One region of the Paenibacillus sp. FSL P4-0081 genome, then DNA from elsewhere that is predicted to be linked to it. Evidence: predicted binding sites of a transcription regulator. Region 1 holds the regulator's gene; the other holds the start of a gene.

Region 1 (5,189 bases):
TCATTATTCCCTGAACAGCCGGCAAGCGTCATACCCATGACAATGCAAATGAGACCTCTAAGTATCTTTGGCTTAATCATCTGGAGCCCTCCCGGTTCATCGATAGATTCATCTTCATGTTAACAACGAAAGTCAGATTGCTTTCTTCCTTATTATACACATTTTATTCAACTTGCCGGAAATAAGCTTCGTTAACCGCCCTATCACATGAGAATAGTCATATACATGAACTACATTTGTCCAAATCCTCGCAGGGATATCAAAAAAGCCAATATCCTATAAGGATACCGGCTTCATCTAATTCAGTTATAGGGAGTGTACCAATGGCAGAAGCTCCGAAAGATGGCTGATCTGATAATCCGGAGTAATGTCCGGGTCAGGAGTCTTGGCCGTCCGGTTGATCCAGACCGTCGTTAGACCTGCGGCCAATCCTCCGAGAATATCAGTCGTAAGCTTATCTCCGACCATGACCCCCTGCTCAGGCGTAATATCCAGCAGTCCGAGGGCATGCTCGAAGATTGTCTTGTCCGGTTTCCCTTTACCGAAGCTTCCAGAAATGACAATATGGTCAAAATACGGAATAAGCTCAGGTACACCATCAAGCTTCTCCTGCTGAAGTGCAGGACAGCCATTCGTCAACAGCAGCAGCTTCACCTTGCCGCGCAGCTCATCCAGCACCTGAAGCGTCTCTTCATATATATAAGGACGGCTGCGGCGCTCAGCGGCGAACTTGGCCGCGAGGCGTTCCGCCAGCGCTTCATCGTCCACTCCAAGAGAGGCAAGGCCGCGGCGCCAGGATTCGGTGCGGTAGGCCGGAGCAAGCTGTTCCAGCTGCCGGAATTCCGGCTGGTCTCCAGCTGTGAAGTTAGCCCATAGTGCCTCAAAAGGATTAATCCCGATCAGCTTCGTGAACGGAAAAGTCTCGTAAGACTCATAAAGCGCACGCGCTTCTCTGCGCACCGCCTGTTCAAGCTCCTGCGGATCAACAGAATCCCCTGCAGCCTCAGAGGCGTAGCGGAATGCTTCTTCCACACTTCGATCATCCCATAGCAGTGTATCGTCAAGGTCAAATAGTACGGCGGTAATCGGCATTTCGTTCTCCCACTCCCTATGCTGGTCTATCTTACTATTCGTGCACTACTTCAATGTTGTTGTTCTTGCCGAATTGTTCCAGGCGTGCAGCCATAGCGGCGGTATCATACCGGTTGATCAGCTTGGAGAAAATCCACTGCTTGCGCTTGCCTTTATACTTAATGGTAACTACACTGCGCGACAAGGTAATCTTCTCGATTTCAGCTGCTGGCAAAAAGCGTTCACGGTTGTATTTAATAGTAGACAGACGGGCGCGTTCCACCTTAAGGAACGGACGGCGGAAGAATAGCAGCGCGGCAAGCAGGAAGTACAGTACTACCCCCAGCCAGTTAGCCAGTATTCCGCTTCCTTTCGCTTCATCAATGGAACCGACTACCCAGAACATAATGCCAAGCAACAGCAATACGACAGGGAATACAATATTCCGGCCTTTGAAAATATCGGTGCTCTTTGCAGCAGCTTTAGAGCTCGTTGCATAAATCGTCTCTTTTCCCTGCTTCTTTCTTTGCTGATTGATTTGCTTGGTGTTGCGTTGAACCATTCTTTCCCAAGAACGGGCCATGTTAGTTCCCCCTAGTCATCCTGTATTATCTATGAAAAGGCCGCAGACTAAGCTTTACGTCCGTTGTTGCCTTCTTCATGCTCCGGATTATCCACAATCTCAATGGTATCAAGCTGGGCCCGGAAATTGCTGCGGATATTGCCCAGATAAATCTCGCGGAGTTTGGCGCGTTCTGCCAATTCTTCCTCATTCAGGCCGCTTTCCTTATGTTTGCGTGCCAATTCATTGATGCGTGCGACCAATTCGTCAATATTCAATACTTTCCCCTCCCCAATAAATTCATTCTAACTTTGCCATGAGAAAAAGAGCTTGTCAAGGTCTACCCCCTGAAAGCTCTCTTAGTCGAACACCATTATGCTTCTTTCGGTTAATATACCGGCACGGACAGTATATCTCCTGCCTTAATTCCACTGTCCTTCAGACCATTTGACTTCTTGATTCCTTCTATATATACGGCAGTCCTCATATCATCCGGTTTATTCTTGAGGGCAATGCTCCACAAGGTGTCTCCGCGTTCAACTACGATCCGTTTCTCAGGCTTCATTAAAGTGACAGAACCAGCGAACACATTACCGACTACTGTAAATCCGGAGATCGTGAGTAATAGTATCAGAGATATCTTGATAAAGCTGACCTGGCGGAATATTGAGGTAAGTACAGACAGCAGGCGAAGGGTCTTGTCTCTGAATTGTGCCAATGGATTATGGGGTAATGGATTACCGGGAGCGGACACCTTGATATCCTCATTGTAGATACTATTGTAGGTACTGTATTTTAACATAAATATCGTCCTCCAAACACTTGTTCTTACTTTCGAAAATAATATAACACGAACATGTGTTTTGATCAATAGTTTTTTCGAACAACTGTTCCCTTTATTTTTTAGGCTATAATTCTCACAATTTAGAACTTATGTTTGTACGAACGGCAGTTCTATGTTATAATTTTCCCAAACATAGTATATGGGGTTGATTCCGATGTCAAAGATTTCGAGTCGCCAGCTGGCGATCCTGGAATTTATACGTAACGAAGTCCGCAGCAAGGGTTATCCTCCGTCCGTTCGGGAAATTGGCGAAGCTGTTGGCCTGGCCTCCAGTTCTACAGTGCACGGTCATCTGGACCGGCTTGAGAAGAAAGGCCTGATCCGGCGCGATCCTACGAAGCCGCGTGCAATTGAACTGCTCGGCCAGGAAGATTCAGAGAATGTACATCAATTCGTCCAGACGGTTACCCGTATCCCTGTAATTGGCAAGGTTACTGCTGGTGTTCCTATTACCGCTACAGAGAATATTGAGGATTACTTCCCGCTTCCTACTCATTACGTAGGGGATAACAAGGTATTCATGCTTTCTGTACTCGGCGACAGCATGGTTGATGCCGGTATTATGAACGGCGATTATGTTATTGTCCGCCAACAGCAAACCGCTGACAATGGTGACATCGTTGTTGCGATGACTGAAGAAGATGAAGCAACCGTTAAGACCTTTTACAAAGAACGTGATCATATCCGGCTGCAGCCGGAGAACCCGGCTTACGAGCCTCTCCGCCTTAACCGCGTTACTATTTTGGGCAGAGTCATTGGATTATTCCGCGATATCCATTAATCTTTCTCCTCCATAATCAGGCTGCTCCGCATCACGCGAAGCAGCCTTTTTCCTCTTTAGATCCTGTTACGCTTGCCCAAACTCCGAACCGCTTTAGCTATCCGCACATATCCTGTTACAAAGGAGTGCTGATCCCATGCCCAACTATCGAATTATTGTCGACCTTTCACAGCGCATGCTTTATCTGCTTGATAATGACACCGTAACCAGAGGATTTCCTGTCGGCATTGGCCGGATGCTGACCGTCTCGCCGGTAGGCGAGTACACGATCATTAACAAGCAGCCCAACCCGGGCGGACCGTTCGGAGCCTTCTGGATGGGCCTGTCCAAGCCGCATTATGGAATTCACGGAACCAATGACCCTTCCTCCATCGGCCACATGGTCTCCCACGGCTGTATCCGCATGTATAACCAGGACGTGGTCGCGTTGGCTGCTATCATTCCCATTGGCACCCGTGTAACCATCAGGGAGTAGCTACAGTCATGCAGCCGCCTATAAATTTCTATATTGAACACAAGAACCCCTCTGACGGGTTTTCGCCAAAGGGGTTCTTCACAGCATTATTGCACAGTTTGCTCATAACCAAGCTCGTCCAGAATATATTCAGCCAGACTCCACTGTTCCGCAGGTGAGTCTTTGCTTTTTTTGGCGTAGACCAATGCACTCTTGGTAACTTTCTCGATCAGCCTGCGTCCCTGCTCTTTGGTGATGGACACTTCCATCCCGGAGCGGCCCACCACCTCAGACAGACAAAAGAACGCAATCCGCATCGCGTAATTGTCTCTGCTGAGGAAATAGAACAAATGAGGCACGTTCTTGAGCAGACGGTCAACCCAGTTCGTAATCTCCCGAACCTGATAGACTTCCCGGCGATCCTGCTCATACCCATTGAATATAATTATGATTTTGCCCCGTAGCCGCTTCTTCTCATATTTCTTAAATTCACGCAAATAGCTCTCCAGCCGTCCCTTCTCCACATCTTCTCTGGAGACATTCAGCACGGTGGATCCGGCTGCATCCCATTTTGAACTTTCTTCCATCACCGGATCTGCGTTAACAGACAGTGTACTATCCTGTATTTCCGGCAGTCCCAAACGCTGGCGTAATTGATCGTCCATTCTTCACACCTTCCTGTATCAAGCTCTTGTGCAGCTTGTTCACCATGTTATCCTGATATGTAGCTGTTCCTCAAGCCTCATACTCTTCATCGATTAATTATACTCTGAGCCTCCCACAGTCTCAATCGCACGCCAAAAAGACATCCGCAAGGATGTCTTTGAGTGGATTCATATCCTTTGCCTACTGACTACAACACGCTGCGCAACAACCGGATAGCAATAGTATTTAAACGAATTGCTTCACGGATGGATGCTCTGGCAGCCAGCAATTCTCTTCTGGCACGTGAACCGCTTGGAAATCTGCGCAGGTTCTCATTAATTTCCTCAAGTCTTTCCAGCAGGATTGCTCTTTGTGCGAGCAGAGCATTAATTGCTCTGCGGATTCTGTTTCGTTCTCTTTGCGTCATCATTACACCTCTTTTACGTTTTATAGTATAAGAAATGCAAAGATTGGCTTCGGAGACTGTGTGATTTGGCAGTAATATTATAATTAGCTTTCTTTGACTTTGATGGAGATAATATTTACAGGATTAAGATACTTGCCTCCTGCTGGAATCCAGCCTGTCAAACCACCGGATGTCAGATAGGTTCTGGCTTCTGCCGCCGATTCAAACACAGATTCTAGCTCTTCAATTTGCCCATTCACATACTGAAGCTCAAAAATAACTTTACTCACTTGCGACCACCTCCTCAGCTTCTAATTCGTTACCCCGAAGCGTTTACCTGCTTTTACTTCTTGGGCAGCCTTACCCGGAACTCAAATTCGTCACGTCTATAGGTCATTCCGGCCAGCAATACATACTCCGGCGTCC
Region 2 (5,189 bases), 1.7 Mb from region 1:
TAAAATCTCTGTCGTCACCGGCGGTGCTAACGGAATTGGACGCTGTATTACAGAGGAGCTGCTGGAGGCGGGAGCGGCGGTTGCCTGTATAGATACCGATCTTGCGGCCGGACGCTGGCTGGAGGAGCAGTATGGGGCGGAGCGGCTGTTTTTCTATCCGGGAGATATTGCTGAGCGTTCGGTCATTGAGGATTTCACCGCACAGGTTATCAGCAGATTCGGACACGTAGATTACCTGATTAACAATGCCTGCATCAGCAAAAAAGGACTGCTGTCGGAGTGCAGCTACGAGGATTTCGAATATGTGCAGCGGATCGGGGTAACTGCGCCATATTATTTGACACTGCGGCTTAAGGAATATTTCGCTCCGGGAGCGTCCATTGTGAATATTTCTTCAAGCCGGGAGCGCATGTCCCAGCCGGATACGGAGAGCTATACTGCCACCAAAGGCGGCATTGGTGCGTTGACCCACGGCCTTAGTGTAAGTCTGGCCGGTAAAGCGAGGGTGAATGCGATCAGCCCCGGTTGGATTGATACCACTGCCTATCATGGTACGGGAGAAGCAGCGGACCCGGTTCATTCGGAGCCGGACCGGCTGCAGCACCCGGCCGGACGTGTAGGAGCACCGCCGGATATCGCTGCTATGGTGCTTTTCCTGTGCAGTGATGCTGCAGGATTCATCAGCGGGGAGAATATAAATATCGATGGCGGTATGTCCAAGCTGATGATCTACCACGGGGATGAAGGCTGGACGTATGAACCGGGAGGTCCGTTATGAAGCTGCCTGTAATTAAGAATGCGCGGGAGTTAGCCGATCTGGTGCGTGAGATAGGTTTCCTTCCTTTATTCCGCTGTGAGATTGATGGTTTCTCCCTGCAGGAATGCACGCCTGCGGGCTACTGGTTCGTGAAGGATGTGGAAGGGCCGTGGGAATGGCGCGAGGAAGTTGCCGCAGGGGGCGAGATCGCTTATGCGAAGCTTTTTAACAAAAAAGCCGGGTTTATCAGCAAAGCGTGGTACCCTGACTTCGCCAATTACCGCAGGGACGGATACGACTTCGACGCCAGATATGATGATGGACTAGCCTCCATGCCCAGCAAACAAATTATGGATGTGTTAATGGAACACAGTGAGGGACTGCTCTCCAATGAGCTTAAGCAGCCGGCCGGCTTCGGGAAAAACGGGGCCAAGGGCTTCGATACCGCAATGACGCATCTGCAGATGCAGACCTATATTACAGCGAGCAGATTCGAATACAAGCAGGACAAAGAAGGCCGTCCGTACGGCTGGGGAGTCGGGCGGTATGCGATGAGTGAGCATGTATACGGGGAAGAATGGGTCACCTCGCGTTACGCTGATAAGCCCGCGGAATCGAAATCACGGATTGCTGAGCATGTGGCGAAGCTGTTCCCGGATGCGGGGATGAAGGAGATTGAAAAGGTCATTAAGTAGAGGAGCGCCGCGCCCGATACAGATTGAATTTTTGATTTTTTCGAATTTGGGGTTGCCGTGGCTACAGAGAATAGGTGAACATCCGGCTGCTATTGCCACAAATATTTCTTATCCCGATATTTGTACCGGAGATCACATTGCTTATTAAAATCCTGCACAGAATACAACATTTCCCTCCGTAATTCGGCCCTAATCCAAAATTGTTGTATAAAAGGCAACATCTCTCTTTGTTCTAGCGGTTTGGTGGAGGAATTGTTGTATTTCATACAACAATCTGTCCGAATGCCCAGGTATCGAGGTATCAAAGTTGCAATACGTACAACAATTATGCCTATGTAGTGTTAATTTAACAATCTCAGGCTCGCTCTGCGGACAACGGGACAGGTATGAGGAAATGGAATGGTTCCGCTTTTGTTCAAATTCAAACTATATGGAACCTCTAGGAAGTGTAGGTACACAAAGAGCCTCGTCCGGTAAATAGGACGAGGCTCTTTGCGGTAACCAGTAACGGTCTAGAACGACAAGGCCATCTGTTCCACCCGTTCTTCTCTGGGAAGAACGGAGGCAAGCTCGGCACCCAGCCCGAGATAAGCGCGCATGCGCAGCATCATTTCGTTGCGGAAGCCGGGCCAAAGGATATGGATATCCCCGGAGTATCCCCGGCAGGTATACTCGGCCGTAACTCCGCGCTGATCCTGGCGGATGGTATTGATCTTCAGCTGATGCGAAGTAAGCTCACGGGTAACCTCCTGCAGCATCAGCGAAGTCTTCTTCGTGGCGCTGGAGACGAGCTCCATGTAGAGCTGTGGAGTCTTGAAGAGACCGCTCTTACCAATAACTCGGCAATCGCGCTCAAACACTTTATGGATAAACGTTAGCAGCAGATAGCTTCTGACAAGGGACAATTCGTCTTTGGTTATATCTTCAGGAAGTGTTGGTGTGATTAGGGTGTTTCTCTTGGTAGTCGCCATATAAATCACCTCATTTATAGTATGCGAACCTTTGTTCTCATTATACATCTTTTGGGTAAGTAAATGCAATATTCATCTTGAAAATTATTGGAAATAATCAAAAATTAAAAAAAAGATAAAAAGGTTGACTCTGAAATCCCAGCATGATAAGATCTATCTTGTGACTGCGTAAGCAAGTCAACTTAATATGCGGTCATGGCGGAATTGGCAGACGCGCTGGCTTCAGGTGCCAGTGATAGCAATATCGTGGAGGTTCGAGTCCTCTTGACCGCATCATATTTAATAAATACAGGTTCTGAATCGGCTGTTTATAGCTGGTTTAGAGCCTGTTTTTTTATGGGCAGATAGCTGAGGACGTTGCTCATCCCTTGGGCCGATGATACTTATGCCATTCCCGAAAGCTCCCCCTTATCCAAGAGGCGTCCCCTCCAATGCAGTGACGCTACCTTTCATATTCAACATTTCCCATAGTTCTATCTCATGTTGGCCGGATAATCCAATTACGATTTGAATACCGGCTGTTTGCCGAATAGATCGCTCAGCGTGCTGGAAATATCCTGCGAATCATCTTCACTAAATTGAGTGATTGCGACCCTTAGCGCAGTAAAGAGCATGGCTGCCCGGATGTGTATGAAATACTGCCAGCTCCTGTCGTCCATACCAACAGCTTCTTTAATAAAGTTCAGTTTTTCTCCGATTACAAAGGATAACCGGGTTTGAAACTCCCCATACAGATTTGCTTTTACCAAGGATAAAAAGAGAGCTTTTTGGGGAAGCCAGATATCAAATAAAGCTTTAACTACTATACTGGAATCGGTATGCGGCCCCATACGCCGGATTAATTCATCGAATACTGACTCCATTTGGTACAGCACAACATCTGATTTATCGTCAAACAGCCGATAGAAGGTTGCTCTGCCCACGCCGGACGTGTTGATAATCTGTGTGATGGAGATATCTTTATAATCCTGTATTAGCATCAAATCTTCCATGCCTTTGCAAATAAGTTTTGCGGATTGTGTTTTTCGCTTATCCTTTCCGATACGATACATTACGCTCACTCCTGTTCCACTTCTGCATTTCGGGTTTTTTTCATTTGTATTTATGATACATTTGTATCACAGTATTGTTTTTTTTAGCAAGCTGAAATTGATACCGATTAGTCGTCATGCACAGTGATTAGTTGTACTAGGGAGTGGAAAAGATGCTGTTTGCAGCGGGAGCCAGGCTGAATTTGTGGACACGTCCATCAAAATGAATTCTCAAGTCTTCCGGGCATCGGCAGACCGAATTCTATCCAGCATAGGTATACACAAGTGGAGGAGTGGCTCTATGAATAATTCATCGCTTATTCTAAAAGATAACGATCCCCGCGTCCTCAAGGCACGGAATGCAGAACAGAAATTGCTTGATTATTATCAGCTTGACGCGGAAATCCGCCACATTCCGTTCGGCAATTTCGGATATACAATCAGAGTGACCGAGATTGGACACGGAGAGCCTGTTGTTCTTGTTCCCGGCAATACCGGCGATACCTTCCCGCTGATTCCCTTGATGGCCCATTTGACCGGCCGGCGTATAATCGCCATCAACCGTCCGGGCGGTGGAATGAGTGACGGCATGGACCACCGGAATATTAACTTCAGAGAATTTGCGGTTCAAACGGTTATAAGTGTGTTGGACGAGCTCAAGCTTGACCGGGTTCCGATTATAGCTCATTCCATCGGCGGGCACATGAGTATTCTGACAGCGATCGACCGTCCGGAACGTGTATCCAGTCTTGTACTGCTAGGCGTACCAGGGAACCTGATTAGCACAAGACCGCCGGCCGCGCTGCGTGCACTTTCCATACCTGGTCTGAACAATGTCCTGTACAAGCTGGTTATGTCCAAGAAACCGGATAAATCGTTGGAAAGCCTGCGTTTTATGGGGCATTCTGAGGAAACACTGGAGAAGCTGCCCAGTGAACTCGCAGACTGCTACTATTATTTTCAACAGCTTCCCAACTATAAAATTTCGAGTCTCAGTCTCATGCGCCGTATTAACACCATGTGGGGCTCTCAGCCGGATGTCATGCTGCAAAAAGAAGAGCTGAATCGTGTGCAGCAACCAACGATGTTCCTGTGGGGTACAAATGATCCGTTTGGCAGCATTGACATCGGAGAGGAGGTTGCCTCTTGTTTTCAACGGCCGGAGTTTCATGCCTTGCAGAATGCCGGGCATCTTCCGTGGCTGGATAAGCCGGAGGAATGTGGTTCGCTTGCCATGAAGTTTATGGAACAGTGCAGATCTTGAAATCTTGATAAAGAAAGGGAGGGCTTGCGATGGAGCAAAATACAAAAAGAAAACTTCTAAGCACCATCGGATTTGGGCTATTATTTGTTCTTGTTTTTGGAATTGTACTAGTGTTGATGATCAGCAGTGATGAACGCTGGTATGGTTATCTGATTCTGGCTGCCTGCGCCGGCTTCCTCATTACCCTGAGAAGAATGAAATTATGGCATGGATGGCGAGTTCCGCTATATTGGATATTAGCGCTTGTCATCGTATGGAGCGGCTTGTATGCTGGCCAACCTTCGATGAATATTCAGCCCTACACCGCTATGAATCTGGAACAACCAAGCGTTCCATATCAGCTATTGCTGAATCATGTAACCATTGTGGATACACAAAACGGTCAATTAACCTCTAACATGAGCATCCTGACTAAGGATGGGACAATCATCGACATTGCACCGGCTGGAAGCATTAAGACAGGCGAAGACA

What was found. The regulator LexA, encoded in region 1, represses DNA repair genes until DNA is damaged. The targets are predictions, from matches to a motif close to CGAACATATGTTCG.
Region 2: a site for LexA is predicted at 2,448-2,461, ahead of P40081_RS12420 (YhjD family protein). Genes of this name have one in related genera too.

What each region holds. Positions count from the first base shown of each region.
Region 1 covers NZ_CP009280.1:4,676,434-4,681,622, forward strand. Annotated here, with positions in the region: gene P40081_RS19785 (FixH family protein) at 1-80, opposite strand, end outside; gene P40081_RS19790 (HAD family hydrolase) at 307-1,092, opposite strand; gene P40081_RS19795 (hypothetical protein) at 1,127-1,654, opposite strand; gene P40081_RS19800 (DUF896 domain-containing protein) at 1,702-1,911, opposite strand; gene P40081_RS19805 (LysM peptidoglycan-binding domain-containing protein) at 2,022-2,435, opposite strand; gene lexA (transcriptional repressor LexA) at 2,632-3,258, shown strand; gene P40081_RS19815 (L,D-transpeptidase) at 3,395-3,733, shown strand; gene P40081_RS19820 (hypothetical protein) at 3,820-4,377, opposite strand; gene P40081_RS19825 (hypothetical protein) at 4,566-4,787, opposite strand; gene P40081_RS19830 (hypothetical protein) at 4,868-5,053, opposite strand; gene P40081_RS19835 (hypothetical protein) at 5,107-5,189, opposite strand, start outside.
Region 2 covers NZ_CP009280.1:2,965,106-2,970,294, forward strand. Annotated here, with positions in the region: gene P40081_RS12410 (SDR family oxidoreductase) at 1-778, shown strand, start outside; gene P40081_RS12415 (AlkZ-related protein) at 775-1,452, shown strand; gene P40081_RS12420 (YhjD family protein) at 1,965-2,423, opposite strand; tRNA gene P40081_RS12425 (tRNA-Leu) at 2,613-2,696, shown strand; gene P40081_RS12430 (TetR/AcrR family transcriptional regulator) at 2,924-3,475, opposite strand; gene P40081_RS12435 (alpha/beta fold hydrolase) at 3,756-4,718, shown strand; gene P40081_RS12440 (amidohydrolase family protein) at 4,748-5,189, shown strand, end outside.